DNA from 2 places in the Pseudomonas sp. CFBP 8770 genome. Region 2 is predicted to be linked to the other one. Evidence: riboswitches for the same ligand, from Rfam matches in the RefSeq annotation. Region 2 holds a riboswitch; the other holds the start of a gene.
What was found. A riboswitch is a leader RNA that binds a small molecule or an ion and turns the genes downstream of it on or off. The one in region 2 is predicted to bind cobalamin.
Positions count from the first base shown of each region.

Region 1: another riboswitch for cobalamin. It lies ahead of cobO (cob(I)yrinic acid a,c-diamide adenosyltransferase); the one in region 2 lies ahead of IFT98_RS20185 (CbtB domain-containing protein).

Region 1 is NZ_JACYUL010000001.1:462,587-477,248, reverse strand. It holds gene IFT98_RS02110 (hypothetical protein) at 346-567, shown strand; gene IFT98_RS02105 (OmpP1/FadL family transporter) at 1,011-2,273, shown strand; gene IFT98_RS21060 (hypothetical protein) at 2,329-2,454, opposite strand; gene IFT98_RS02100 (MFS transporter) at 2,451-3,659, opposite strand; gene IFT98_RS02095 (adenosylcobinamide-GDP ribazoletransferase) at 3,757-4,476, opposite strand; gene cobC (alpha-ribazole phosphatase family protein) at 4,479-5,051, opposite strand; gene cobT (nicotinate-nucleotide--dimethylbenzimidazole phosphoribosyltransferase) at 5,048-6,103, opposite strand; gene cobU (bifunctional adenosylcobinamide kinase/adenosylcobinamide-phosphate guanylyltransferase) at 6,100-6,621, opposite strand; gene IFT98_RS02075 (cobyric acid synthase) at 6,623-8,089, opposite strand; gene cobD (threonine-phosphate decarboxylase CobD) at 8,086-9,078, opposite strand; gene cbiB (adenosylcobinamide-phosphate synthase CbiB) at 9,071-9,979, opposite strand; gene bluB (5,6-dimethylbenzimidazole synthase) at 9,976-10,623, opposite strand; gene IFT98_RS02055 (cobyrinate a,c-diamide synthase) at 10,620-11,954, opposite strand; gene cobO (cob(I)yrinic acid a,c-diamide adenosyltransferase) at 11,951-12,562, opposite strand; cobalamin riboswitch at 12,726-12,948, opposite strand; gene IFT98_RS02045 (PQQ-dependent sugar dehydrogenase) at 13,082-14,395, shown strand; gene IFT98_RS02040 (C40 family peptidase) at 14,435-14,662, opposite strand, start outside.
Region 2 is NZ_JACYUL010000011.1:42,605-57,266, forward strand. It holds gene IFT98_RS20170 (GlxA family transcriptional regulator) at 1-444, shown strand, start outside; gene IFT98_RS20175 (mechanosensitive ion channel family protein) at 522-1,646, shown strand; gene IFT98_RS20180 (monovalent cation:proton antiporter-2 (CPA2) family protein) at 1,650-3,473, opposite strand; cobalamin riboswitch at 3,579-3,802, shown strand; gene IFT98_RS20185 (CbtB domain-containing protein) at 3,933-4,127, shown strand; gene IFT98_RS20190 (CbtA family protein) at 4,139-4,816, shown strand; gene IFT98_RS20195 (cobalamin biosynthesis protein) at 4,822-5,247, shown strand; gene cobM (precorrin-4 C(11)-methyltransferase) at 5,282-6,028, shown strand; gene IFT98_RS20205 (GlxA family transcriptional regulator) at 6,034-7,041, shown strand; gene nfuA (Fe-S biogenesis protein NfuA) at 7,118-7,702, opposite strand; gene IFT98_RS20215 (acyltransferase family protein) at 7,780-8,802, opposite strand; gene metH (methionine synthase) at 9,076-12,768, shown strand; gene otnC (3-oxo-tetronate 4-phosphate decarboxylase) at 12,990-13,628, opposite strand; gene otnK (3-oxo-tetronate kinase) at 13,625-14,662, opposite strand, start outside.

The sequences.
Region 1 (14,662 bases), on a different contig from region 2:
AAGTCAATTCAGGTCGACAACCCTGTTCACACGGGCTCGACCAACATGATGGTCTCCAGGTAACGCCCCCCGACTTGCGAACAAGTCCGGCATCAAGCGAATTACTCTGCCCCGACCAACCTACGATTGATCAGGATCTGCATCCAGGGCCCCGAACCTTAGCCCGGAATGTTGCCTGCCCTCCTAAGTACCTACCAGTCAGCCCAACAGCCAAAACGATAAAGCGCTGTTCACTGGCTGTCTTGTTCCAGACAGGTTCTTCGCCCGGCCCAAAGGCCCGCGCTACTGGAACGTTTTTATCGATCACGGCTCCAAGTCGTGACCATTGCAGGAACATACAACAACATGACTCATATCCAGACCCAGGATGCCATCCGCACCCTCACCCACGCCTTCGCTCCGATGAACTGCCTGATCATGGCCGCGCGCAAAGGCTGCTTCAGCTTCACCATCGTCAATGAGCACGGTATCGCCCGTCACAGCGAACGCTTGTACCCGGAACAGTACTCCAGTGCCGAACCGCTGCAGGCCGTGATCGACCGTACGCGTCAGGCCCTGGTTGCCTGATCGCCGCGGCGATGCACAACGATGCGCTGTATAGAAAAGCCTCGACCCGTCGGGGCTTTTTCATGCCTGCGATTTGTACCCGCGTGCATGCATTTGAAGACTTTCGCCGGGGCAACTGTAAACGCAGATTACAGTTTGCAAGCTGGGCGGGTGAACCCCGGATGCCGTCCGTTGTCGTGCGAGCGAAAGTCTGACGCCATTTTTTTGCTTCCCCACAGCCCGCTCTTGGCCGAGCTAGACAGCTTCGTGAAATCTGCCGAGCAGGCGACCGTTGCCCAGGCACAGGGTTGGCAGGTGCGCAGCCCACCATCACAACCTTCAGGCAGTCGCAAAATCTGGTCGGATTGTCCTACAAAACCGCTCTAGCCAGAGTGTTTCAGGCTATAGCGTTGCAGTGAAAATGTTGGTAGCTTGCGCCTCAGTGCCCCCCTAGAGTTAAAACAATGAAAAGACCAATGCTCAAGACCACTCTCGGCTTCGCTGTCACCCTGGCATCCAGCCAGCTTTTCGCTGCCGGCTTCGCCCTCAATGAACAAAGCATCAGCGGCATGGGTACCGGTTTCGCCGGTCGCTCGTCGTCTGCCGAGGACGCCAGCACTGTCTATGGCAACCCTGCTGGCATGTCCCGCATCAAACGTGAACAAGTGAGCGTCGGCGCTGCGGCCATCGTCGCCAAGACCGACATCAGCGGGCGCGGTACGTTCGGGGGCAGCAACGACGGTGACATGGTGCCGTTCGTCGGCGTACCGATGGGTTACTACGTCAAGCCGCTCGATGAAAACTGGACCTTCGGGTTCGGCATGTACGCGCCGTTTGGCCTGGTCACCGACTACGAAAGCGGTTTCGCCGGCCGCTACTGGGGCGACAAGAGCCATGTGGCCGTCGTCACCCTGCAGCCCACCATCAGCTATGCATTCAATGACCGCGTGTCCATCGGCTTCGGCCCGACCATCAACCGCCTCGAAGGCGAGCTGACCTCGGCCACGCTGAACCGCGCTACGCCTGGCCGCAACGATGGCGAAGTCAAGATCAAGGGCGACGATACCGCCGTGGGCTTCAACGTCGGCGTGCTCGTTCAGGCCACTGATGATACCCGCGTGGGCCTGACCTACCACTCCAAGGTCAAGTACAAGCTGGACGGCCATACCAAGGTCGAGGGTTCGGGGTTCGGGCCGTTCAACGGCAGCAAGTACGATGCTTCGCTGGACATCGACACACCGGAGTCGGTGGACTTCTCGGTCACCCACGAGCTCAATGAGGACTGGACCCTATACGCAGGCAGTACCTGGACACGCTGGAGCCGCCTGAAGGAAATCTCGGTCGAGAACGACGGCGTGCCTGCACCACTGCGCCCTTCCATCGGCACCATCACCGAAGAGCAGGACTGGCACGACACTTGGTCCCATGCCGTGGGCGCCGCCTACAAGCTGAACAAGCAGTGGACGCTGCGTACGGGGTTCTCGGTCGACCAGTCGCCGACCAACAACACCGATCGTTCGCCACGCATACCCACCGGTGACCGCGCCATCCTCAGCTTCGGCGCAGGGTGGAGCCCAACGGACGACCTGACCTTCGACTTCGCCTATTCCTACCTCAAGGAAGAAGACGCGAAGATCAATCTTGTCAGTGCTACCAAGGGTGCGTACCAGGCCAAGTACGAGAACAGCGCACATGGCTTCGGCACTTCCATGACCTATCGCTTCTGATTGATCGAGCAACACGAAAAGCCCCGACCGGTTCGGGGCTTTTTCATATGTGGCCTCAGCACAGACTCATGTTCATTTGCAGCAGGGCCAGTCCGCCCTGCTGCCAGCCCCACCACGCCAGACCCAGCAGCGCCGCCAGTGCGCATGCCGTGGCGAGCTGCACGCTTCGAAGCCTGTTCATGCACTCGCTCCTTGTGCCTGCAGCCGGGCAATGGGGCGTTCGCGCACCGGCCAGTTGAGCGCACCGGCGAGCAGGCTCAACGCGATCGACAGCTGCCAGACCAGGTCGTAGCTGCCGGTCTGGTCATACACCAGGCCGCCCAGCCAGCCTCCCAGAAACGCGCCCAGCTGATGGAAGAGAAACACGATGCCACCGAGCATCGACAGGTTGCGCACGCCAAACAGCGTTGCGACGGTGCCGTTGGTCAAGGGAACGGTGGACAACCAGAGCAACCCCATCGCCATGCCGAACAGGCAGGCGCTGACGGTAGTGACCGGGAACCACAGGAACAGCACGATCACGACGGCGCGCATCAGGTACAAGGCGGTCAGCAGGCGCGGCTTGGACATGCGTCCACCCAGCCAGCCGGCGATGTAGGTGCCGAAGATGTTGAACAGTCCGATCAGCGCCAGGACCGTGGTGCCCACGCTTGCCGGGAGGTGCTGGTCGACGAGGTAGGACGGCAGGTGTACACCGATGAATACCACCTGGAAACCACAGACGAAGAAGCCCAGCGCCAGCAGCCAGAATCCTGAATGGCCGCACGCCTCGCGCAGCGCCTGGCCAAGGGTCTGATCGTGGGCCTGGGCTGGCAGTGGCCGGTCCTTGAGCATGCGCACCAAAGGGACGATGAACGCCACCAGTACGCCCATCACCAGCAAGGCCGTCGACCAGCCCAGCCAGCTGATGAGGCCGAGCGTGCCGGGCAGCATCGCGAATTGCCCGAACGAGCCGGCAGCGCTGGCGATCCCCATGCCCATGCTGCGGTGCTCGGCGGGCAAGGCTCGCCCGACCACGCCCAGAATCACCGAGAAGGACGTACCGGAGAGCCCCAGGCCGATCAGCAGGCCAGCGCTGAGGCTCAGGCTCAACTCGGAGTTGGCCAGCCCCATGCAGCCAAGGCCGACCGCGTAGAGCACCCCACCCAACGCAACTACGCGCCCGGCGCCGAAGCGATCCGCCAGAGCGCCGGCGAAGGGTTGGACCAGGCCCCAGATCAGGTTCTGCAGCGCGATGGCCAGCGCGAATACACCCCTGCCCCAGCCGAACTCCGCACTCATGGGCGCCAGGAACAGACCGAAGCCGTGGCGAATGCCCAGGGACAGGGCAAGAATCAGGGCTGCGCCGAGCAGAACCCAGCCGCTGGTACGCCATACCGATGTCATTATTGTGTGCTCCGGGCAGGAAGGGACAGGCCGCTCGATTGTATGCCTGTTCACCGCCGACAGGCAGCGCCGCATGCAAGCATCTGCGAGGCAGGTTCTACAGCGCAGCGCCCAGCAGCACCAACAGTTCGAGCAACTCGAGCATGGCGCCGGCGGTGTCACCGGTGGTACCGCCCAAACGCTTGATCATCTGGCGTCGCAGCGCCATGAAGCCGGCCAGCACCAGCAGGCTGACCCCTACTCCGCAGAACGCCAGGCTGACCAGCGCCACGCCTGCCAGCAACCAGGCGCCGGCACGACGCGGCAGGTGGTCGGCCAGGGCCTGGCCCAGCCCGCCAGCGCGCACGTAGGGCGTACCCATGAACAAGCCGAGCATCGCGGCCCGCGCCAGTACCGGGGCCAGCACCAGTGCGGCCTGCTGGCCCTGCTCGAGCAAGGCCAGCAGCGCGCAGAACTTGAGCAGCAGCACCAGCACCAGTGTTACCACGGCCATGGGACCGCTGCGCGGGTCCTTCATGATCAGCAAGGTGCGTTCGCGGTCGCCGAATCCGCCCAGCCAGGCATCGGCGCTGTCCGCCAGACCGTCCAGGTGCAGGCCACCGCTGAGCACCACCCACAGCGCCAGCAACAGCGCGGCGTGCAGAAGCACTGGCGTTCCGGCGAGCAGCGCACTGGCGGCCCACAAGAGCACGCCGAACAGCAGCCCCACGGCAGGATAGAACAACAACGAGCGCCCGGAAGCTTCTGGACTGGGCATGCCTGGCAAGCGCACCGGCAAGCTGCTGAGAAACTGCAAGGCAATCCAGAACGGCAGCATGCTCAGGACGGCTCGCTCAGGCTGCCATCGGCTGCCATCACCACACTGAACAAGGCAGCGTGTCCGACCTCGACTTGAAGCAGCTGTTCGCGTGGCAGGGCGCGTGCTTCGGCCAGCAACAAGCGCATCACCCCACCGTGCACCACCAGCAGCAGCCGCTGGGCCGGGTAGGTGACCTGCAACCTGTGCAAGGCGTCGTGGATTCGCGCGGAGAAGGCCTGCATGGGCTCGCCGTCGGGCGGCGTGAACGCATAGGGGTCGTTCCAGAACAGACCCAGGCCGGCTTCGTCGGTCTGCATCAATTGCGCCGCACTCAGACCCTCCCAGGCGCCGAAATGCAGCTCCTGGAGATCGGCATCGAAGCTCAGCGGCAGCCCGCGCTCTTCGGCCAGCACCTCGGCAAAGCGTGCGCATCGCTGCAGCGGCGAGCTGACGATGCGGTCCCAACCGGAACGGTCGGCAACCGCAGCGTGCAACTGGGCCCAACCGCGCTCGGTCAGGGCGTCATCGAGGCTGCCGCGAAACCCGCCGATCTCGGTTTCGCCATGGCGCAGCAGATCCAGGTGCAGGGTCATGCCGGACGGTCCGCGACGGCCGCTTCGGCGAAGGTTGCCATCTGCCCGTGCAGGTCACACGCCAGGCGCAACAGCGGCACCGCCAGGGCGGCGCCACTGCCTTCGCCCAGACGCAGGCCCAGTTGCAGCAACGGTTGCGCCTCGAGGGCTGCCAGTACATGGCGGTGCCCGGGTTCGGCGCCGTTGTGAGCGAACAACAGCCATGGCCGGATGGACGGGTTCAACTGCACCGCCAGCAGCGCCGCGACACTGCAGATGAAACCATCCACCAGCGCCACGATGCCCTCCTGGGCGCAGGCCAGGTAGGCGCCGACCAGCGCGGCAACCTCGAACCCACCGTAGCAGAACAGGCGTTGCAGCGGTTCGTCGGGCAGCCCGGCATGGGCCTGCAAGGCGCGCTCTATGACCTGCACCTTGCGGATCACGCCGGCGGCGTCCAGACCGGTGCCCGGCCCGGCCAGATCGACCACGGCGCAGCCCAGCGAGGCGCAGGCCAGCGCGGTGGCCGACGTAGTGTTGCCGATGCCCATTTCACCGCCGATGAACAGCTCGGTGCCGCTGGCCTTCGCCCGCAGCACGCTGTCGCGACCGGCCTGCAGTGCCTGCGTGCCTTGCTCGAAACTCATCGCCGGCGCGTCGATGAAATTGCGCGTACCGGCAGCGATCCGCACATGCTGCACGCCAGGCAGATCGCCCAGCGGCGTGGCGGTGCCGAGGTCCACCACTTCCAGGCGCGCCTGCAGGCGCCGGGCCAATACACTGATGGCCGCACCGCCGTTGACGAAGTTGTGCACCATTTGCGCGGTGACTTCCTGCGGATAGGGCGAGACACCTTCGGCGACGATGCCGTGATCGGCAGCGAACACCGTGATCCATACCTGCTCGACCGAGGGTTTGAGGCGACCCTGCAGCGCCGCCAATTGCACCGCCGTCTGCTCGAGTGCGCCAAGCGAGCCGGCCGGCTTGGTCAACTGCTGCTGACGCTCCAGCGCCTCGCGATGAATGCGGGCATCGGCGGTACGGGCAGTGTGCAGCCACCAGGCTGAGTTCATAGCGCGGGTCCTTTCAATATCATGGGGAGGCCGGCCACGGTGAGCACCACTCGCTCGCAGCGTTCGGCCAGGGCCTGGTGCAGCAGGCCCGCCTCGTCGACGTAGCGGCGGGTCAGTTCACCCAGAGGCACGACGCCCAGGCCGGTTTCGTTGCTGACGAAGAGGATTTCTCCCGGCAGGCCGGGCAGTGTTTCGAGCAGGGCTTCACGTTCTGCCCGCAAGCGTTCGGGCTCGTCGAGCATGAGCAGATTGGTCAGCCACAGGGTCAGGCAGTCGACCAACAGGCAGCGATCGCTACGCGCTTGAGCGCGCAGCACGTCGGCCAGGGCCAGTGGCTCTTCCACCAGCCCCCAATGATCGGGACGGCGCTCGCGGTGCAAGGCCACACGCTGGTCAAGCTCGCCATCCACCGGCTGGCTGGTAGCAATGTACACGACGTGCAGCTGGCTGTCGGTGGCCAGCCGTTCGGCAAGGCGGCTCTTGCCCGAGCGGGCGCCGCCGAGGATCAGTTGCAGCATGTCAGACCCCTCCCCCGGGCAAGCCGCACAGCTCGCGCAACCGCGCGGTGTCCAGGTGCTGCTCGACCAGGTCGGCCAGGCGCTCGATGTCGGCCTCGCGCAATGCGTGGTAATCCACCGACTGCACGTCGGCCAGCCCCGCCCAGCGCAGCAGTGCCATCGAAGACGGCGACGCTTCGAACAAGCCGTGCAGATAGGTGCCCAGAATCTGCCCGTCGGCACTGATCGCGCCATCGCGGCGACCGTCGCTCAGCTGCACCGCCGGATGATCCAGCGCCGCCCCGACGGTCACCCCGGCATGGATCTCGTAGCCGCTGACGGCGGCCTGTTCGAGGGTCAACTGGCCGGTCACGTTGCGCAGCTGCTTTTCCGCCTGCAGTTCGGTGGTGAATTCCAGCAGGCCCAGGCCCGCGCTGGAACCGGCCGCGCCTTCGAGGCCCAGCGGGTCGTCGATGCGCGTGCCGAGCATCTGCAACCCGCCGCAGATGCCCAGTACCTTGCCGCCATAACGCAGGTGGCGGGAGATCGCCTGTTCCCAGCCCTGGGCACGCAGGTGAGCCAGGTCGGCCCGCACGCTCTTCGAGCCGGGCAGGATGATCAGGTCGGCCGGGGGGATGTCATCGCCCGCGCCGATGAACTGCAGATCGACCTGCGGGTGCAGGCGCAGCGGATCGAAATCGGTGTGGTTGCTGATGCGCGGCAGCACCGGGACGATCACCTTGAGCACCTTGTCGGCCTTGCCCGACTGACGCCGATCCAGGCCGTCTTCGGCCTCCAGGTGCAGGTCCATCACATACGGCAGCACACCGATCACCGGCTTGCCGGTACGGGCCTCCAGCCAATCCAGGCCGGGTTGGAGCAAGGCGATGTCACCGCGAAAGCGGTTGATGACGAAGCCCTGAACCCGCGCCTGTTCGGTGGGCGAAAGCAGTTCCAGGGTGCCGACCAAATGGGCGAATACGCCGCCGCGATTGATGTCGGCGATCAGCAGCACCGGGCAGTCGACCGCCTCGGCAAAACCCATGTTGGCGATGTCGCCGGCGCGCAGGTTGATCTCGGCCGGTGAACCGGCCCCTTCGACCACCACTACCGGGTAGCTTGCGCTCAGCCGTTGGTGCGAAGCCAGTACCGCCTGCATGGCGATGGCCTTGTAGTCGTGATACGCGACGGCGTTCATGCTGGTCACGGCGCGCCCGTGGATGATCACCTGGGCACCGGTGTCGCTGTTGGGCTTGAGCAACACCGGGTTCATATCGGTGTGCGGCTGCAGGTACGCGGCCTGGGCCTGCACGGCCTGGGCGCGACCGATCTCGCCGCCGTCGGCAGTTACCGCACTGTTGAGGGCCATGTTCTGCGGCTTGAACGGCACCACCGCCACGCCCTGACGGGTCAGCCAGCGGCACAGCGCGGTGACCAGCGTGCTTTTCCCGGCATCGGAGGTGGTGCCCTGGACCATCAATGTGCTCATGCATGCTCCTTGCGATAGTCGCTCAGGGCGGACTCGAGTCGTGCCCAGTCGCCGTCGCGGGCAGGCAAACCGAAGCGCAGGCGGCTGTCCTGCTTGAACAGCCGCACGAGGATGCCGCGATGGGCGAGGAAATCCTGCAGGTGCTCGGCCTGCTCGTACACCACCGACTGGAACAGCTCGCAGCCGCCCTGGGGCGCCAGGTCGTGGCGCCGCAAGCATTGGCCAAGGCGCTCGCTGGCCGCTGCGCAGCGAGCGATCTGCGCTTGCTGAGTGGCCTCGTCGAGCAGGCAGGCTTGCCCCAGCTGGCGTGTCGGCCCGCTCACTGCCCACGGCCCGATCAGGTCGGCCAGCAGGCGCAGCAGGCGCGGCTCGCCGAGGACGAAGCCCAGCCGTACACCTGCGAGACCGAAGAACTTGCCGAACGAGCGCAGCACGATCAACCCGGGTTGCACGCCGTAGCGAGCCAGGCCGGCACGCGGCGTGTTGTCCATGAACGCTTCATCGACCACCAGCCAGCCACCACGACTGTTCAGACGTGCATTCCAGGCCAGCAGGCATTCGGCGGACAGCAGCCGGCCAGTGGGGTTGTTCGGGTTGACGACAACCAGCACGTCGAGGCTGTCGATGAAATGCTCGACCTCGTCTTCATTGATTTCCCGTACCACGTGCCCCGCCCGTCGCCAGCCCTCGGCATGTTCGGCGTAGCAAGGCGACAGCACCCCCACCCGTCCGCTGCGGCGAAGCCGTGGCAGGGTCTGGATCGCGGCCTGGGAACCTGGTACCGGCAAGACGTGGTCGAAGTCGTAGTAGCTGCGTGCCGCATCTTCCAGGCCATCTTCGTTTTCCGGCAGCCGCGCCCAGGCGCGGGCCGCGATCTCGGGCAGGGGGAAAGCCCATGGCGCGATGCCGGTGGACAGGTCGACCCAGTTGTCTTCGGCGATCCCGTATTCGAGCACCGCCTGGCGCAAGCGCCCTCCGTGTTCAAGCATCGAGCAAGCCTCCCAGACACAGCACCAACAGCCACAGCCACACGCCGCGCTGGACCAGGTTCCAGCCGCGCTCGATGCTGTCGGCATCTGCCGGCGCACCCTCGCCCAGCACGGCCCGCTCATGCAACTCGCCGTGATAGATAGCCGGTCCGCCCAGTTGCACGCCCAATGCGCCGGCGCCTGCCGCCATCACCGGGCCGGCGTTGGGGCTGTCCCACTGCGGTGCCTGGCGACGCCAGCAGCGCAAGGCCAGGCGGGTCTTGCCCAGCACGGCATAGGTGAGCGCGACCAGACGCGCCGGGATGTAGTTGAGCACGTCGTCGATCCGCGCCGCAGCCCAACCGAAACGCTCGAAGCGCTCGTTCCGGTAGCCCCACATGGCGTCCAGGGTATTGCTCAAACGGTAGAGGACAACCCCAGGCGCGCCGGCCACGACGAACCAGAAGATCGCCGCGAACACCGCGTCACTGCCGTTTTCCAGCACCGATTCGATGCCGGCACGGGCCACTGCTTCGGCGTCCAGCTCATCGGTCTGCCGACTGACCAGATAACCGACACGCTGACGGGCGCTGGCCAGGTCATCGCTGCGCAAGGCCTGGGCCACGGGCATCACGTGCTCTCCCAGGCTGCGCATGCCCAGCGCCAGGTACAGCGCGCCAATCTCCACCAGCCAGCCGACCAGCGGCAGCCAGGACAACAATGTCGCCAACAGGGTCAGGGGCACCACGGCCAGGAACCAGGCGGTGACACCGTGGCTGCGCCAGCCACGCCCGGCGCGGTTGAAACGTGCTTCGATCCGGTTGGCCAGGCGGCCGAAGGCAACCAGCGGATGGTGCCTGCGCGGCTCGCCCAACAGGGCATCGAGCGCGACCCCGGCCGCCGTCATCAACGCAATACTCACAACGATTTTCCCCATTGGTTTTCGTACAGCATGTGTTCGAGCGGCTGAGCGGCAGCCCAGCCTTCGAGTTCCAGCATCGGCGCTTCATAGAAACGCTCGACCGGCCCCAGGCACAGCACCGCCACCGGCTTGGCTCCAGCCGGCATGCCCAGTACCTCGGCCAGGGCCAGGGGATCGAACAGCGACACCCAACCCATGCCCAAACCCTCGGCGCGCGCCGCCAGCCACAGGTTCTGGATGGCGCAGGACACCGAGGCCAGATCCATTTCCGGCAAGGTCCGGCGGCCGAACACATGGCGCTCGCGATCGTCCATCAGCGCCGCCACCAGCACCTCCGCGCAGTCCGCGATCCCTTCGACCTTGAGCTGCATGAACTGGTCCGAGCGCTCGCCCATGGCGTGCGCGGTGCGCAGTCGCTCTTCCTCGACCAGCGCCTGGATGCGACCGCGCACATCGGCATCGCTGATGCGGATGAAACGCCAGGGCTGCATCAGGCCCACGCTTGGCCCCTGATGGGCGGCTGCCAGCAGCCGCGCAAGCAGCGCCGGCGGCACGCTGCCACCGGTGAAATGACGAATGTCGCGGCGTTCGGCGATCACCCGGTAGATGGCGGCGCGCTCGCTGTCGCTGTAGGGCTGGTTCATGACGCGATCCGATGCCCGGCTGCAGGCGCGCACTCATCGGGCGCAAACAGTGCGGCCACCGCCGTCGGATTGGACGGAAAATAGAAATGCACGTAAGAGGCCGTCATCCGCCCCTGGCGGTAAACCGCCTCGGCACCACGACCGCCGTTGGGGCTCACGCCACGGGCAATCGGCTGCAGCTCGGTACTGGTCAGCGAGTGGTGATAGGTGTGCCCGCGCAGTACCCCCTCCGGCAGCTCGACTGCTTGCAATGCCAGGGCTGCCAGACGCTTCTGCATGACCGCTTCGCCGGGCAGCAGACCCAGCAGTTGCGCGCGGGCCCCTTCGACATCGGTCAGTGCGTCGAGCAGGTAGAGCATGCCGCCACATTCGGCCAGCAGGGGCTTGTCCGCGGCATGGTGGGCGCGGATGTCGTCGAGCATCGAGGCATTGGCGGCCAGCGCCAGGTGATGCAGCTCCGGATAGCCACCGGGCAGGTAAAGGCTGTCGCAGGCAGGCAGACGCGGGTCGTGCAGCGGCGAGAAGAACACCAACTCGGCGCCCATGTCGCGCAAGACATCCAGGCTGGCGTCGTAGACGAAAGCGAACGCGGCGTCACGGGCCACGCCGACGCGCACGCCATTGAGCAGGCGCGCCACTGTATGTGGCGCCGGAGCTGCAAAGGTAACTGCAGGAGGCAATGCCACCTGGCAGGTCTGTGCCAGGGCGGCCGCAGCGGCATCCAGGCGTGCGTCCAGATCGTTGAGCTCGCTGGCCTGCACCAGCCCCAGGTGGCGGCTAGGCAGTTCGATCCCGGTTTCCCGAGACAACGCGCCGTACCAGCGCAGACCCTGGGTCAGGCTGCCCTCGAGCAATTGCGCGTGACGCACCGTGCCGACCCGGTTGGCCAGGACGCCGGCGAACGGCAGGTCGGGTTGGTAACAGGCCAGGCCCAGGGCAAGAGCGCCGAAGGTCTGGGCCATGGCCGTGCCATCGATCACGGCCAGCACCGGAACGCCGAAATGACGGGCCAGATCAGCGCTGGACGGCGTGCCGTCGAACAGGCCCATGACGCCTTCGATGAGGATGATGTCGGCTTCCTGCGCCGCTTCCCATAACAGCCGCCGGCTGTCCTGCTCACCGACCATCCACATGTCCAGCTGATAGACAGGCGCGCCACTGGCGCGGGCGAGGATCATCGGATCGAGAAAGTCCGGGCCGCACTTGAACACCCGTACCCGCCGACCCTGATTGCGATGCAGGCGCGCCAGGGCGGCAGTCACGGTGGTCTTGCCCTGCCCGGAGGCCGGGGCGGCGATCAGCACCGCCGGGCACTGGCGCGGCTCGGTCATAGTTCGATGCCCTTCTGGGCACGGATGCCGGCCTGGAACGCATGCTTGACGACGCCCATTTCGGTGACCGTGTCGGCCAGTTCGATCAGCTCGGGCTTGGCCCCGCGACCGGTGACGATCACATGCTGCATGGGCGGACGGGCCTGCAGATCATGCAGCACGGTGTCCAGGTCGAGATAACCGTGCTTGAGGGCAATGTTGAGTTCGTCGAGCACCACCAGGCCAATGGCCGGATCGCTCAGCAGTTGCCTGGAGACTTCCCAGGCAGCCTCGGCCGCCGCGATGTCTCGTTGCCGATCCTGGGTTTCCCAGGTGAACCCTTCACCCATCACGTGGTAGCGCACCTGCTCGGGAAAGCGCCGGAAGAACAGTTCCTCGCCGGTGCTGTTGCGCCCCTTGATGAACTGCACCACGCCGCACTGCAGGCCGTGGCCCATGGCTCGCGCGAGCATGCCGAACGCCGAACTGCTCTTGCCTTTGCCGTTACCGCTGAGCACCAGCAGCAAGCCACATTCATTGGGAGAATTGGCGATGCGTTCGTCCATCACGGCTTTCTTGCGCAGCATGCGCGCCAGGTGACGTGCGTCGCGTTCGGTGGTTTCGTTCATGGTGGCTCTCCGCTACACCTGCACGCAGGCAGCATCGACGCGACACCGCGGCCGGTTGGCCGAACAGTGAACGTCAATGCCGCTCTCCCCGCGCGACAGTACATGGGTCAGGGCACGACCCAGGCGCAACGACACCCGAAGATGAGCGCCGGCCCTGCAGTGTGCCGTAAAAGTGGACCAGGCCGGTCTCCGGGCTCACGAGCGGGGCTGTACACACCCAGGCCTCACGCCTTCCCGAATCGCTTCAGTGGCACCGTGTGCGGCCTTGACTCGTCTACCGTTGCGGGGGCAGCGCCGGAATGGCGCGTCGAACGCTGCGCACCGGCTTCCCTGTTTCACTCGCGTCGATCGTCCGATCGCCGAGCACCTGGAACAGCCGCGCAGGTTAGAGGGTTGCGCCAAGAGCGTCAATTGATCCCCTGCACCCGATCCCTGCTGCCGCTGACCGGCAACGCGGTTGAACCTTGCCAACCGCCAGTGCCTCTACCTTCTGTGAACAAAACCTCAGAGAGCCCGACCATGCACAAGACCCGCCTCGCTACATTGATCCTGCTGGCTGCCGGCCTCGCCGCCTGTGGCGAAACATCGTCACTGCAGGTCAGCGACGGGACGGGCCCCTCGCCCAAGCTGCCCGAGCCCAACAAGACCCTGATCCCTACCGTCAACATCGCGCCGGCGGTGGGCTGGCCAGCGGGCGGCAAGCCGATGGCCGCGCCGGGCACCCAGGTGGCGGCCTTCGCCGAAGACCTCGACCATCCGCGCTGGCTTTATGTGTTGCCCAACGGTGACGTGCTGGTGGCGGAAACCAATTCGCCGGCCAAGCCCGACGACAGCAAGGGCATTCGCGGCTTCGTCATGGAGAAAGTGATGAGCCGGGCAGGCGCTGGCGTGCCAAGCGCCAACCGGATTTCGCTGCTGCGCGACAAGGACGGTGATGGGGTAGCCGAGACCCGTACCGTCTTCATCGCCAACCTCAATTCGCCGTTCGGCATGACCTTGGTCGGCAACGATTTCTATGTGGCGGACACCGACAAGCTGCTGCGCTTCAAATACACCGATGGCGCCACCTCGATCACTGGCGCCGGCGAGAAGGTCACCGACCTGCCAGGTGGCACGCTCAACCACCACTGGACCAAGAACGTCATTGCCAGCCCGGATGGCAAGAAGCTGTACGTCACCGTTGGCTCCAACAGCAACGTGGGCGAGAACGGGATGGATCAGGAACAAGGCCGCGCGGCGATCTGGGAAGTCGATGCAGCTACAGGCCAGCATCGGATTTTCGCCTCGGGCCTGCGCAACCCCAACGGCATGGCCTGGGAACCGAAGACCGGCAAGTTGTGGACGGCGGTCAACGAGCGCGACGAGATCGGCAGCGACCTGGTGCCGGACTACATCACCTCGGTCAAGGATGGCGGCTTCTACGGCTGGCCCTACAGCTACTACGGTCAGCACGTGGACGTACGGGTCGAGCCGCAGAACCCCGACCTGGTGGCCAAGGCCATCGCGCCTGACTATGCAGTCGGGCCGCACACGGCATCGCTGGGCTTGAGCTTCGCCGACGGCAGCGGGCTGCCTGCCCCCTTCACCACCGGCGCACTGATCGGCCAGCATGGATCGTGGAACCGCAAGCCGCACAGCGGCTACAAGGTAGTGTTCGTACCGTTCGTGGACGGCAAGCCGAGCGGCCAGCCCATCGACCTGCTCAGTGGCTTCCTCAATGGCGACGAGAAAGCCATGGGTCGCCCGGTTGCGGTATTGCCCGACCACAAAGGCGGTGTGCTGGTTGCAGACGATGTGGGCAACAAGATCTGGCGAGTCACTGCCGCCAAGTGATCTGGCCTGAACAGGGCGAGGAAACTCGCCCTGTTGCAGTCACGGATTGCGCGCCAACTGGCCAGGTTGCAGCACCCGCTTGGCGTTGAGATAGGCTTTCTGCCAATAGGGCTTGTTCAGGTAATCGAGCTTGACCGTGCCGCCGCTCGACGGGGCATGGACGAAGCGCCCCTCCCCTACATAGATCCCGGCATGGCTGACCTGCGAGCCACCGCTGGTGGCAAAGAACACCAGGTCCCCGGACTGCAGGTGCGACTGGTCGACATC
Region 2 (14,662 bases):
TTCGGCATGATGATGGAAATGATTCGCCAGCAGCGCGGTGACACCTTGGCCAGTGGCGTGGAACACATTCTTGCCTTCGAAGGGCTGCGCTTCAAGCGCACCGCTGGCCAGGCAAGCGGCAAGCTCAGTCAGCCGCTGCGCAACATCATCGACCTGATGGAGAGCAATCTGGAGGAACCGCTGTCGCTGGACCAACTGGCCGAGTTCGTCGGCCGCTCGCGGCGCCAGATCGACCGGCTGTTCCAGGATCAGCTCGGCACCTCGCCGCACCGCTACTACATGGAATTGCGGGTGACCGAAGCACGCCGTCTGCTGCAGCATTCGACGCTGTCGATCATGGACGTGGCAATTGCCTGTGGTTTCGTCTCGGTGAGCCATTTCAGCAAGTGCTACAGCGGCTATTTTGGCCACTCGCCCTCGCGTGAAACCCGCTTGGCAGAGTGATCGGCTGCGGATGACGGGGAACCGTGCCGAGCTTTGCCGGTCGACTCCAGTTCATGCCTCAAGCGAGCACCCGACCCATGGAATACGCTCTTCCCGATTCCTTGCTGGCCCGCGTGCCGATGCCCTGGCTCAGTACGCTGATCGCCGCCGCGCTGGCCGTATGCGTCATTCTGCTGATCCGCTGGATCGGCCTGATCATTCTGCGACGCGTTTCCAAGTCCTTTGTGCTGGCGCAGCAACTGGTCGCCCGCGCCGAGCAGCCGACCCTATGGCTGATGCCGTTGATGGCCCTGCAGGCGGTGTGGACCTCGGCGCCCGACGACCTGCTGATGATCAATACCGTGCGCCACCTCAACGGCATGCTGGTCACCGCCTGCCTGACCTGGCTCGGCCTGCGCTGTGTCAAGGCCGTGGCTACCACCATGACCATCAAGCATCCGCTGGACATCGAGGACAACCTCGCTGCCCGGCGCATCCAGACCCAGGTGCGGGTGCTGGTGCAGTGCCTCAACGTGCTGGTGCTGATTTTCGGTATCGCCCTGATCCTGATGACGTTTCCAGCGGTGCGCCAGATCGGCACCAGCCTGCTGGCGTCCGCAGGTCTTGCGGGACTGGCTGCCGGCTTTGCTGCCAAACCGGTGCTGGGCAACCTGATCGCTGGCCTGCAGATCGCCATTTCGCAGCCGATCCGCATCGACGACGTGGTCATCGTCGAGGGTGAATGGGGGCGTATCGAAGAGATCACCGGCACCTACGTGGTGGTGAAGATCTGGGACGAGCGGCGCATGGTCGTGCCTCTGCAGTACTTCATCGAGAAGCCGTTCCAGAACTGGACCCGCAGTACGTCCAGCATCATCGGCTCGGTGTTTCTCTGGGTCGACTACTCGGTGCCGCTGGAAGCGCTGCGCGCCGAGACCAAGCGTCTGTGCGAGGAAATTCCGCACCTGTGGGACGGCCGCGTGGTGGTCCTGCAGGTCACCGATACCAGCGACAAGGCGATGCAGTTGCGCATCCTGCTCAGCTCGCTGGATTCGTCGCGCAACTGGGATGCGCGCTGCCATGTGCGCGAGCGGCTGATCACCTTCGTCAACAACCGCTACCCCGAGTGCCTGCCGCAGCTGCGCGCCGAAATGTCGACGCGCACGCTGCACCCGGCCAACGAAGAAGGGCCGGCCGACGTCGCCCGCCAGCCGCCGGTTTGATTCTCAGCGCCGCGGCGCGCCCTTGGCGGCAGCCTTCTCGTCCTGGCGATCGGATTCGAACAGCCGGGCCAGCTCGGCGCGCGCTTCCTGGGCGGTCTGCATGACCTTGGCTTCATCGTCGTAGATCGCATGCTGGGCTTGCAGCACCTGTTCATCGTGGCGCTTGAAGCGGTTGATGCGTGCGTCGGCCTGGGACTGGCTCAGGCCCAGGCCGACCAGCGTTCGGCGGGTGATTTCCAGGCTTGAATAGTAGGTTTCGCGAACCGCCTGTGCGCCATGGTCGACCAGCCGGTGCACGTGCTGGCGGTTGCGCGCGCGGGCGATGATCTTCACGTGCGGGTACAGGCGGTTGACCAGTTCGGCGGTCTTGATATTGATTTCCGGATCGTCGGTGGCGATGACGAAATACTCGGCCTGCTCGACCTTGGCTGCGCGCAGGATCTCCGGCCGCAGCGGGTCGCCATAGAACACCGGCAGGTGGCCGAAGCTGCGCGAGAACTCGATGGACTCCACCGAGGTGTCCAACGCCACGAAGCTGATCTTCTGCGCACGCAGGATCCGCGCAACGATCTGCCCCATCCGGCCCATGCCGGCAATCACCACGCGCGGCGCGTCGCTTTCGATCTCGCGGTAGGCGTCCGGCACTTCCACCGGCGGGGTCTTGACCCGCAGCAAGCGTGCGCACAGCAGCAACAGCAATGGCGTGAGCGCCATCGACAGGGTGATGGTCAGCAGCAAGGTGTCGTACAGGCGCGCGTCGAACAGACCCTGCTCGCGGCCTATCTTGAACACCACGAAGGCGAACTCGCCGCCGGCGGCCAGCACGATACCCAGGCGTACGGCGCTGAGCCGGCCCAGGCCGCCGGCCAGACGCCCGATCAACACCAGCAGCGGCAGCTTGATGCCGATCAGCAGGACCGTCAGCCCCAACACCAGCGCCGGGCTTTCGAGCAGCAGGCCCAGATTGGCGCCCATGCCGACACTGATGAAGAACAGCCCCAGCAGCAGCCCCTTGAACGGCTCGATCTGCGACTCCAGCTCGTGCCGGTATTCCGAATCGGCCAGCAGCAAGCCAGCGAGAAAGGCGCCCAGGGCCATGGAGACACCGGCCAGCTCCATCAGCCAGGCGGTGCCGATCACCACCAGCAAGGCTGTGGCGGTGGACACCTCCTGCAGGCCAGTGCGGGCGACGATGCGAAACACCGGACGCAACAGATAGCGCCCGCCGACCACCACCACAGCGATGCTGCCCAAAACCCGCAGGCTGTGATCCAGCGTACTGCCCTCGCCTGCATCGCTGCCACTGCCGGCCAGCAACGGCACCATGGCGATCAGTGGGATCGCGGCAATGTCCTGGAACAGCAGGATGGCGAAGGCCAGGCGGCCGTGGGGAGCGTTGAGTTCCTTGCGTTCGGCCAGGCTTTGCAGGCCGAAGGCAGTGGACGACAAGGCCAGGCCCAGACCCAGCACCACGGCACTGTTCAACGGCTGGCCGAAGCCGAGCAATGCCACCGCGCCGATCACCACTGCGGTCAGCAGCACCTGCGCCAGGCCAACCCCAAACACGGCCTTGCGCATGACCCACAGCCGCTTGGGCGACAGCTCCAGGCCAATGATGAACAGCAGCAGAACTACGCCCAGTTCCGAAATGTGGCTGACGCTCTGTGGATCGCCGACCCAGCCCAGCACTTGCGGGCCAATGACCACCCCGGCGAACAGATAGCCCAGCACCGCGCCCAATTGCAGGCGCTTGGCCAATGGCACGGCAATCACTGCGGCCAGCAGGAACACCACGGCGGCTTGTAGCATGTTGCCTTCTTCGGGCATGGGGAACTCCTTGTCGGATGGGAAAGTGCGGACCGCGGCTGCATTCTACAGGCGCCGGCGCTCGCTGGCATGGGCGCGCATTGACGGCCCTGCGTCGACATGATTTGCTAGGCGCTTCGTTTGGGTGCCCTTCACAGGGTGAAACGGGAAACCGGTGAGTGCCAGCTTCGATTGGATGCTGGTGCAAGTCCGGTGCTGCCCCCGCAACGGTAAGCGAGAGAAGTGTCAGATCCACTGCGCCTGTCATGGGTGTGGGAAGGCGACGCTTTCAAGGCCGGCTCATGCCGCCCCTCGCAAGCCCGGAGACCGGCCCAGACTGTCTGTGATCGACAAACCCGCGGTGGGCGGGCGCTGTTGCGAGCACGGCGCGCCTGCGCCAGGCTTTCTGCGTGCGCGTGCCCGATTGTCGGAACCACATACCGTGGAGCCGCCACCGTCGGGACCACCAGAGGGAGCGCCATGTCCAGCACCGTCTCAACCAGCCCCGAACACGCCCAACCGCATGCCGCCACCCTCGCCCAGCGCATTGCGCTGGCGACCGGCATGTTCCTGCTGGGCTGCTGCCTGGTCGGCTTCGCCGGTTTCTCGCATATCGAAGCCGTGCACAACGCCGCTCACGACACCCGGCACAGCGCCGCCTTTCCGTGCCATTGAGGAATACCGAGATGATCAGGCACATCGTACGCACCGCCGGGTTCAGCGGGCTGCTGGCCGCTCTGTTGGTGACGCTTCTGCAAGCCCTCTGGGTCGCCCCGCTGATCCTTGAGGGCGAAACCTATGAAACACCTGCCGCGCAGCATGAGCACACGGATGCCGCAGGCGCCGCGCACGAACACGCCGAGGCCTGGGAACCAGAAAACGGCTGGCAGCGCGTGCTGTCCACGGCCGGGGGCAATCTGGTAGTGGCCGTCGGCTTCGCCCTGATGCTGGTCGCGCTCTATACGCTGCGGGCACCTGGTCGCAATGCCCAGGGACTGTTGTGGGGGTTGGGTGGATTCACGGTGTTCTGCCTGGCGCCGAACCTGGGCCTGCCGCCGGAACTGCCCGGCACGCAGGCGGCAGACCTGGCATTGCGGCAGACCTGGTGGATCGGCACGGCAGCGTCGACAGCTGCGGGCCTGGCGTTGCTGGTGTTCGGCCGCGGCATGCTGCTCAAGGTGCTGGGCCTGGCCATCGTGCTGGTACCGCACATCATCGGCGCGCCTCAACCCGAACAGCATACGAGCCTGGCGCCCGAAGCGCTGGAACAGCAGTTCGTGATTGCTTCGCTGCTAACCAATGCGGTGTTCTGGCTGGCCCTGGGTTTGATCAGTACCTGGTTGTTTCGCCGAGCCCGTGGCTGAATCCGATGACGGCGCTGTGGGTAGGGTTCGGTTGTCGCCGGGGTTGCAGCGCGCAGGCGCTGCACGAACTGCTGCAACAAACCCTGCTCGAACACCGGCTTGACTGGGCGGATGTGCAGGGGCTGGCCAGCATCGACCTCAAGGCCCACGAGCCAGGGCTGCTGCTGCTGGCCGAACGCCTTGGCTTGCCCTTCGCCACCTACAGCGCGCAGGCGCTGGCGCCCTTTGAGGATCGACTCAGCCATCGTTCCGCGCGCTCATTCGCAGCGACCGGTTGCCAGGGTGTTGCTGAAAGCGCCGCCATGGCCATGGCCGAGCACTGCACGGCGTCTGCGGCGATACTGCGTGTCAAACGGCGGCAAACGGCGATGGCGACCCTGGCCATCGCCAGCATGATGGAGCAGACCGGCTGCGCTGTGCGTTCAACTTGAATATCATTCACCCCTCCGCCTGTCAGGAATCCCCATGACCGTTTATTTCATCGGCGCCGGACCGGGCGATCCGGAGCTGATCACCGTCAAGGGCCAGCGCCTGATCCGGCGTTGCCCGGTAATCATCTACGCCGGATCGCTGGTACCCGACGCAGTGCTCGAAGGGCACACCGCGCACCAGGTGCACAACAGCGCCGAGCTGCACCTGCAACAGATCATCGAGCTGATGCGCCAAGCCCATGACCGCGGCGAAGACGTGGCGCGGGTGCACAGCGGCGATCCCGGCCTGTACGGCGCGATCGGCGAGCAGATTCGCTGCCTGCGCGAGCACGGTATCGACTACCAGATCATTCCTGGCGTGACCGCTACGGCCGCCTGTGCAGCGTTGCTGGGCGTGGAACTGACCCTGCCCGATGTAGCGCAGACGGTGATCCTCACCCGCTATGGCGACAAGTCGCCGATGCCGCTGGGTGAAAGCCTGGGCAGCCTGGCCCGGCACGGCGCAACGTTGGCCATTCACCTGGGGGTGAAAAATCTGGATCGGATCGTCGCCGAACTGCTGCCCAGCTACGGTGCGGATTGTCCGGTTGCCGTGATTCACAAGGCCAGCTGGCCGGATCAGGACTTCGTGCTGGGCACCCTGGCGGACATCCAGCTCAAGGTCGCAGCCAAGGACTTCCGGCGCAGTGCGCTGATTCTCGTGGGGCACGTGCTGCACACGGACAGTTTCGCCGACTCGGCGCTGTACCGTGCGGGCCATGCCCACCTGTACCGTTCTTGAACGCCATGCAAGGCACGGCTGATTCGAGAAAAGTGATCGCTTGCCTGGTCTATCCCGGGGTGATGAGCCTGGATGTGACCGGCCCGATGCAGGTGTTCGCCTCGGCCAACGTCGAGCTGGCCCGCCAGGGCATGGCGCCACACTACCAATTGCAACTGCTGGGGGAGGCAGCCGGCGCCGTGGCGACCTCCGCCGGATTGAAACTGCATGCCGACGCCAGCTGGCTGTCGGTGGACTGCAGCACGCTGGACACGGTGCTGCTGCCCGGCGGCAGCAGCGATGCCGAACAGTGCGCGAACGTCGCCCTGCTCGCCTGGTTGCGCAGCGCCGCGCCCGTGGTGCGACGCTTGGGTTCAGTGTGCTCGGGCGCGTTGATGCTGGCCAGTGCCGGCTTGCTGGACGGCTTGATCGCCACCACCCACTGGGACGATGTCGAAGCCCTGCAGACTTTCGCCAACGTTGAGGTGCAAGGCGATCGGCTGCACACCTACGACCCCTCGGACAAGAACGGGCACAGCCATATTTTCACCTCGGCCGGCGTCACCGCCGGGATCGATTTGGCGCTGGCGTTGATCGAGGCCGACCTGGGCAGACCCCTGGCTCTTGCTGTCGCCCGCCGCCTGGTGCTGTTTCTCAAGCGTTCGGGTGGACAGACGCAATTCAGCCCGCACCTGGCGCGCTGCAACGGACCGACGTCGAGGCTGACCGAGCTGCTGGAATGGATCGCACAGAACCTGAGCGCCGACCTGTCCCTGGAAGCGCTGGCACACAAGGCCAACATGACGCCGCGGACGTTGTACCGGGTTTTCTTCGCCGAGCTGAACATCACGCCGGCGCGGCATATCGAGCGGGTCCGCCTGGAAGCGGCCCGGGCGATGATCCAGGGCGGGCAGTTGTCGTTGCAGAGCGTGGCGCGCCTGTGCGGCTATGGCCATGCGGAAAACCTGCGGCGCAGTTTTCAGAAGGTGCTTGGGGTGAGTCCGCAGGGATACGCACAGCGCTTCGGCCAGTAGCCGCCCGCACCGTGCTGCTGGGGCGCAGCGAACCGGGTGCGGGCCTCTTGCCGTGGCGCGGGAGCAGCTTGCCTAGCTAGTAGTAGGCGTTTTCTTTCTGGGTGTGGTCGGTGACATCACGAACGCCCTTGAGCTCCGGGATGCGCTCGAGCAGGGTGCGCTCGATACCTTCCTTGAGCGTGACATCCGCCTGACCACAACCCTGGCAACCGCCGCCGAACTGCAGCACGGCAATGCCGTCCTCGACCACGTCGATCAGGCTGACCTGCCCGCCGTGGCTGGCCAGGCCGGGGTTGATCTCGGTTTGCAGATAGTAGTTGATGCGCTCGTTGACGGGGCTGTCCCCGTTGACCATCGGCACCTTGGCGTTGGGCGCCTTGATGGTGAGCTGCCCGCCCATGCGGTCGGTGGCGTAGTCGACCACGGCGTCGTCGAGGAAGGCTTCGCTGACGGCGTCGATCCAGGCGGTGAAGCTTTTCAGGCCCAGGGCGGTGTCTTCCGGCTTTTCTTCACCCGGCTTGCAGTAGGCAATGCACGTCTCTGCGTACTGGGTGCCTGGCTGGGTGATGAACACGCGAATGCCGATTCCGGGCGTGTTCTGCTTGCTCAGCAGATCGGCCAGGTAATCGTGCGCAGCGTCGGTAATCGTTATAGCGCTCATAGTGGTTCCTCACAGACTTGCCAGCAGTTTACGCGAATCCGGCGACGCTGACAAAGCCTGACTGTTTTGGTCGGGAATCACCCCGTACGGGCCATCGAGGTCGAATCCAGGCGAGCGTCGGTCCAGTGCTTGACCCGGTGGTACAGACGCTTTTCGATCCACACGTAGCTGGCCCACGACACCAGGGCGATAGTGGGCACGCAGAACGCAAACACCCAGTAGGGGTTCAGATGCCAGTGGACGCTGGCCAGCCAACCAGCGTAGAGCACCAGCACATGCACCAGGTACACCGAATACGAACAATCGCCGAGGGTCTTGAGCAGGCGGCTGCCCCGGAAGTGCGGTTCCATGGCCACGCAGGCCAGGACGATCAAGGCGCTGGGCAAGCCCCAGTGCAGCAGCCGGTCGCTGGAGTCCAGGTGATAGATCAGCAGCGCCGACACGATGATCACGGCCAGGGGTAGCCACAAGCCCTGGGCGATCCAGCCGCGGCGATAGAGCATGCCGATGCCGATGCCAAGCAAGAATTCGTAGATGATGTTGTTCTGATAGAAGCGGCTGACCACCCCATAGCGGCCGAGCACTTCGCTGACCGCGACCAGGGCGGCGGCGATGATCAGCGGGCGGTAACGCTGCGGCACGGTGAACACCAGAGAGAACAGCAGGTAGAAGAACATCTCATAGTTGAGTGTCCAGCCCACGTTCAGCGTCGGGTACAGGCCGTAGCCACCGGGATTTTCCGAAGGAATGAACAGCAGCGACAGGATGAAATGCGGCAGGTCGATCGCCGCGTGGGGCAGCCATTGGCCCAGGCTCACCAGCATCAGCCCCATCAAGGCGGTGTACAGCCAATAGGCCGGGACGATGCGAATGACGCGGTTGAGCAGGAAGCGCCCCGCGGGCATCTGCTTGTCCTGGGTCGACAGGTAGATGACCAACCCACTGATGACGAAAAAGATATCGACGCCCACCGCGCCCCGGTCAGTGAAGAACTGACCGATGGGGCCTGCGGCATGGAAGTCGAAGAATATCTGCATGAAGTGATGGCAGACCACGATCCAGGCGGCCAGGGCCCTTAAAGCTTGAAGCGAAATCAGCATGCGTACCGCCTTTTGAAACGAGAATTCGCGCCCCTTTTCAGGGCATTCCGAGGGGTGGGACTGCAAAAATCTCGAAAAGGTCGCGACACTCGTCAGTGACTGACCGACTTCAACCGTCCTCCAGAGTCTGGTGCAACGGTTGAGGGGCCATGGGACCGGTGCTCTCAACATGAGTGAAATTCATGGCAATCCTTGTGATGATCAAATAGCGCACAGGTTTGCTATCATCCGCCACCTGTCACAGTGTCCGAATTTTCTGAAAGAGTGGTTCCCATGTCCGACCGCAGTGCTCGCCTTCAAGCCCTCCAGCAAGCCCTCAAAGAGCGCATCCTGATTCTCGACGGCGGCATGGGCACGATGATCCAGAGCTACAAGCTCGAGGAAGAGGATTATCGGGGTGAGCGCTTCGCCGATTGGCCCAGCGACGTCAAGGGTAACAACGACCTGTTGCTGCTCAGCCGCCCGGATGTGATCGCCGCCATCGAGAAAGCCTATCTGGACGCGGGCGCCGACATTCTGGAAACCAACACCTTCAATGCCACCCAGGTGTCCCAGGCCGACTACGGCATGGAGTCACTGGTGTACGAGCTCAACGTCGAAGGTGCGCGGGTGGCCCGTCGCGTTGCCGACGCCAAGACCCTGGAAACCCCGGACAAACCGCGTTTCGTCGCCGGCGTGCTGGGCCCGACCAGCCGCACCTGCTCGCTGTCTCCCGACGTCAACAACCCCGGCTACCGCAACGTCACCTTCGACGAGTTGGTGGAAAACTACACCGAAGCCACCAAGGGCCTGATCGAGGGCGGCGCCGACCTGATCCTGATCGAGACCATCTTCGACACGCTCAACGCTAAGGCAGCCATCTTCGCCGTGCAGGGTGTGTACGAGGAACTGGGCTTCGAATTGCCGATCATGATTTCCGGGACCATCACCGATGCGTCCGGCCGCACCCTTTCCGGGCAGACCACCGAGGCCTTCTGGAACTCGGTGAGCCATGCCAGACCGATCTCGGTGGGCCTGAACTGCGCGCTGGGTGCCAGCGAGCTGCGTCCCTACCTGGAAGAGCTGTCGAACAAGGCCGGGACCTACGTTTCGGCGCACCCCAACGCCGGCTTGCCGAACGCCTTCGGTGAATACGACGAGCTGCCTTCGGAAACCGCGAAGATCATCGAAGAGTTTGCCCAGAGCGGCTTTCTCAACATCGTCGGCGGCTGCTGCGGCACCACCCCGGGGCATATCGAAGCCATCGCCAAGGCGGTGGCCGGCTATGCGCCGCGGGCGATCCCGGACATTCCCAAAGCCTGCCGCCTGTCGGGTCTGGAGCCGTTCACCATCGACCGCCAGTCGTTGTTCGTCAACGTCGGCGAGCGCACCAACATCACCGGTTCGGCGCGCTTCGCCCGACTGATCCGCGAGGACAACTACACCGAAGCCCTGGAAGTCGCCCTGCAGCAGGTGGAAGCCGGCGCGCAGGTGATCGACATCAACATGGACGAGGGCATGCTCGACTCGCAGAAGGCGATGGTCACCTTCCTCAACCTGATCGCTGGCGAGCCGGACATCTCGCGGGTGCCGATCATGATCGACTCCTCCAAGTGGGAAGTGATCGAAGCCGGGCTCAAATGCATCCAGGGCAAAGGCATCGTCAACTCGATCAGCATGAAGGAAGGCGTGGATGCCTTCATTCACCACGCCAAGCTGTGCAAGCGCTACGGCGCGGCGGTGGTGGTCATGGCCTTCGACGAGGCTGGCCAGGCCGACACCGAGGCGCGCAAGAAGGAAATCTGCAAGCGCTCCTACGACATTCTGGTCGACCAGGTCGGCTTCCCCCCGGAAGACATCATCTTCGACCCGAACATCTTTGCCGTGGCTACCGGCATCGAAGAACACAACAACTATGCGGTCGACTTCATCAATGCCTGCGCCTACATCCGCGACGAGCTGCCCCATGCATTGACCAGCGGCGGTGTGTCCAACGTGTCGTTCTCGTTCCGTGGCAACAATCCGGTACGCGAGGCGATCCACTCGGTGTTCCTGCTGCATGCCATCCGCAACGGCCTGACCATGGGTATCGTCAACGCCGGCCAGCTGGAGATCTATGACCAGATTCCGGCCGAGCTGCGTGACCGTGTCGAGGACGTGGTGCTCAACCGCACCCCGGAAGGCACCGATGCCCTGCTGGCCATCGCCGACAAGTTCAAGGGCGACGGCAGCGTCAAGGAAGCCGAGACCGAAGAATGGCGCGGCTGGCCGGTCAACCAGCGTCTGGAACATGCGCTGGTCAAGGGCATCACCACGCACATCGTCGAAGACACCGAGGAATCGCGGCAGTCGTTCAAGCGCCCGATCGAGGTCATCGAAGGCCCATTGATGTCGGGCATGAACATCGTTGGCGACCTGTTCGGCTCGGGCAAGATGTTCCTGCCCCAGGTGGTCAAGTCGGCGCGCGTGATGAAGCAGGCCGTGGCTCACTTGATTCCGTTCATCGAGCTGGAAAAAGGCGACAAGCCCGAAGCCAAGGGCAAGATCCTGATGGCGACAGTGAAAGGCGACGTCCACGATATCGGCAAGAACATCGTTGGCGTGGTGCTGGGCTGCAACGGCTACGACATCGTCGACCTGGGCGTGATGGTGCCCGCCGACAAGATCCTGCAGGTCGCCCGCGAGCAGAAGTGCGACATCATCGGCCTGTCTGGCCTGATCACGCCTTCGCTCGACGAGATGGTTCACGTCGCGCGGGAAATGCAGCGCCAGGGCTTCCACCTGCCGCTGATGATCGGCGGTGCCACCACCTCCAAGGCGCACACGGCGGTGAAGATCGAGCCCAAGTACAGCAATGACGCGGTCATCTATGTCACCGACGCCTCGCGGGCGGTGGGGGTTGCCACACAGTTGCTGTCCAAGGAACTCAAGCCGGCGTTCGTCGAGAAGACTCGCCTGGAATACATCGAGGTTCGCGAGCGTACGGCCAACCGCAGTGCCCGCACCGAGCGCTTGAGCTATGCCAACGCCATCGCGGCCAAGGCCACCTTCGACTGGAGTACCTACCACCCCGTGCAGCCGACCTTTACCGGCGCCAGGGTGCTGGATGACATCGACCTGAACGTACTGGCCGAGTACATCGACTGGACACCGTTCTTCATATCCTGGGACCTGGCCGGCAAGTACCCGCGCATTCTCACCGACGAGGTCGTGGGCGAAGCGGCCACTGCGTTGTTCGAGGACGCAAAGGTGATGCTGCGCAAGCTGATCGACGAGAAACTCATCCGCGCCCGCGCAGTGTTCGGTTTCTGGCCCGCCAACCAGGTGGATCATGACGATATCGAAGTGTATGGCGATGATGGCCAACCGCTCGCGCGCCTGCACCACCTGCGCCAACAGACCATCAAGACCGATGGCAAACCGAATTTCTCCCTGGCCGACTTCGTCGCACCCAAGGACAGTGGCGTGACCGACTACGTGGGCGGCTTCATCACCACCGCTGGCATCGGCGCCGAGGAAGTCGCCAAGGCCTATCAGGACAACGGCGACGACTACAACTCGATCATGGTCAAAGCCTTGGCCGACCGCCTGGCCGAGGCCTGCGCCGAGTGGTTGCACCAGCAGGTGCGCAAGGAGCATTGGGGCTACGACCCCGAAGAGACACTGGACAACGAGGCGTTGATCAAGGAGCAGTACAAAGGCATCCGCCCTGCCCCTGGCTACCCTGCGTGCCCGGACCATACCGAGAAAGGCACGCTGTTCGATTTGCTCGATCAGAACGGCCAGAGCGGCGTGACATTGACCGAGCACTACGCGATGTTCCCCGCGGCTGCGGTCAGCGGCTGGTACTTCGCCCACCCACAGGCGCAGTACTTTGCCGTGGGCAAGGTGGATCGCGATCAGGTGCAGGCCTACACCGAACGCAAGCAACAGGAGCTCGCAGTCAGCGAACGCTGGCTGGCGCCGAACCTGGGTTATGACAACTAACGCAGATTCCGTGGCGGGTACGGGTTCAGCCGCGACTGAACCAGTACATCGCCGTCGCCACGATAACAACGATCATGAAGCCTATGGCCCAGGCATCGACATGGCTGTCGCTTTTGCGAATCTTCACGGAATTGCTCATCAGCTTCGTCTCTTGTGATTTTTGTAGGACGCTGGTTCCAGTAAAGCCCAACGATGGCCTCTTCACAAGTAGGGTCAGTGCCTCACCAGGCGCAACCGAACACCCTCTTGAGTTCTTCGACGGCTGCCTGGCTCAAAGGCGCAGGTCGTGGCTCGGTCATCAGCCACAGCCGTGCGGTTTCCTCCAGTTCTTCCAGTGCATGGCTGGCCTTTGACACCGAGCTTTCCCAGACAACCGGTCCCAGCCGTTCCAGCATGACCCCCCTCACCTGATCGGCCAGTGCGGCAACTTGCGTCGCCACGTCGGGCGAGCCTGGACGCTGGTACTGGATCAATGGGATGCGGCCCACTTTCATGACCTGATAAGGCGTGAGCGGCGGCAAGATGTCCTGCGCGCTCCACACCCCAGCCAAAGTGAGGGCCACCAGATGAGTGGAGTGGGTGTGGACCACGCCGTTGACTCCTGGGTTTCGGTCGTAAACTTGCCGGTGCAGGGCCAGGGTCTTGGAAGGTTTGTCACCGCTGACCCATTCACCCGCCGTGGTGACCTTGGCAATGGCGTGGGGCTGCAGCCTTCCGAGACAGGCATCGGTAGGGGTGATCAGCCAACCGTCGTCAAGGCGTGCACTGATGTTGCCGGCGCTGCCGACGGTATAACCACGCCGGAACAGGCTCAGGCCGACTTCACAGATTTCTTCGCGCAGGTCGTTTTCATTTCTCACGAAAAATCTCCCGCCAGGCAAGCCAGCGCCTTGGCAAAAAAGTCCACGCTGCCAAAATTGCCCGACTTGAGCGTTAGCGCAAGCGCATTGGAGCCGCCAAAGGCTACGGTAGCCGGCACGCCAGGATCAATCTGCCGGCCGATACGCAAGCCTTTGACGCGCAACGCCTGCACCACCGAACCGGAAGTTTCCCCGCCCGCGATGACGAAGCGGCGCCAGCCCTTGCCTTGCAGTTGTGTCGCGACCTCGCCCAGCGCCGCCTCGATCATGGCGCCTGCGTGTTCGGCACCCAGCTCCCGTTGCACGGCAGCCACTCGCTCGGGGCTGCTGGTGGCGTAGATCAGCACCGCTTGGTCACGGTCGGCGAACGCTACAGCCTGGGCTACGACCGGTTCGCCTCGTGCGATTGCAAGTGGGTCGATGCGAAACGCCGGGCGACCTGCTTCCAGCCAGGCAGCGACCTGCGCGTTGGTAGCCTTGGAGGTACTGCCTGCCAACACCACGGCACGGCCTTCGATGACCGGCATGGCGGATGCGTCGCCTGTGCGCAACAGGCCCTGGCGGCGGAAGTTCTCCGGCAGGCCCTGAGCGACGCCCGAGCCGCCGGTGATCAACGCCAGCCCGGCGCAGGCACGCCCCAGCGTCTGTAGATCGTCGTCACTCACGGCATCGGCAATGGCCACGCGCACGCCTTCGGCTCGCAGTTCGTCCATACGCATGGCCACCGCAGAGGCGCCCTGCCCGACCACGTCGTAGCGCAGCAGACCCACCGCACCGGTGGTTTGCTCATCCAGCACACGGACCAGGTTGGCATCTTTCATCGGTGTGAGCGGGTGATGCTGCATGCCGCATTCACTGAGCAGGCTGTCCTGAACGAACAGATGACCACGGAACAAGGTGCGGCCGGTCTCCGGGAACGCCGGACAGGCGATGGTGAAATCGCTGCCGAGGGCTTCCAGGAGTGCCTCGGTGACCGGACCAATGTTGCCCTCTGCGGTCGAATCGAACGTCGAGCAGTATTTGAAGAAGACCTG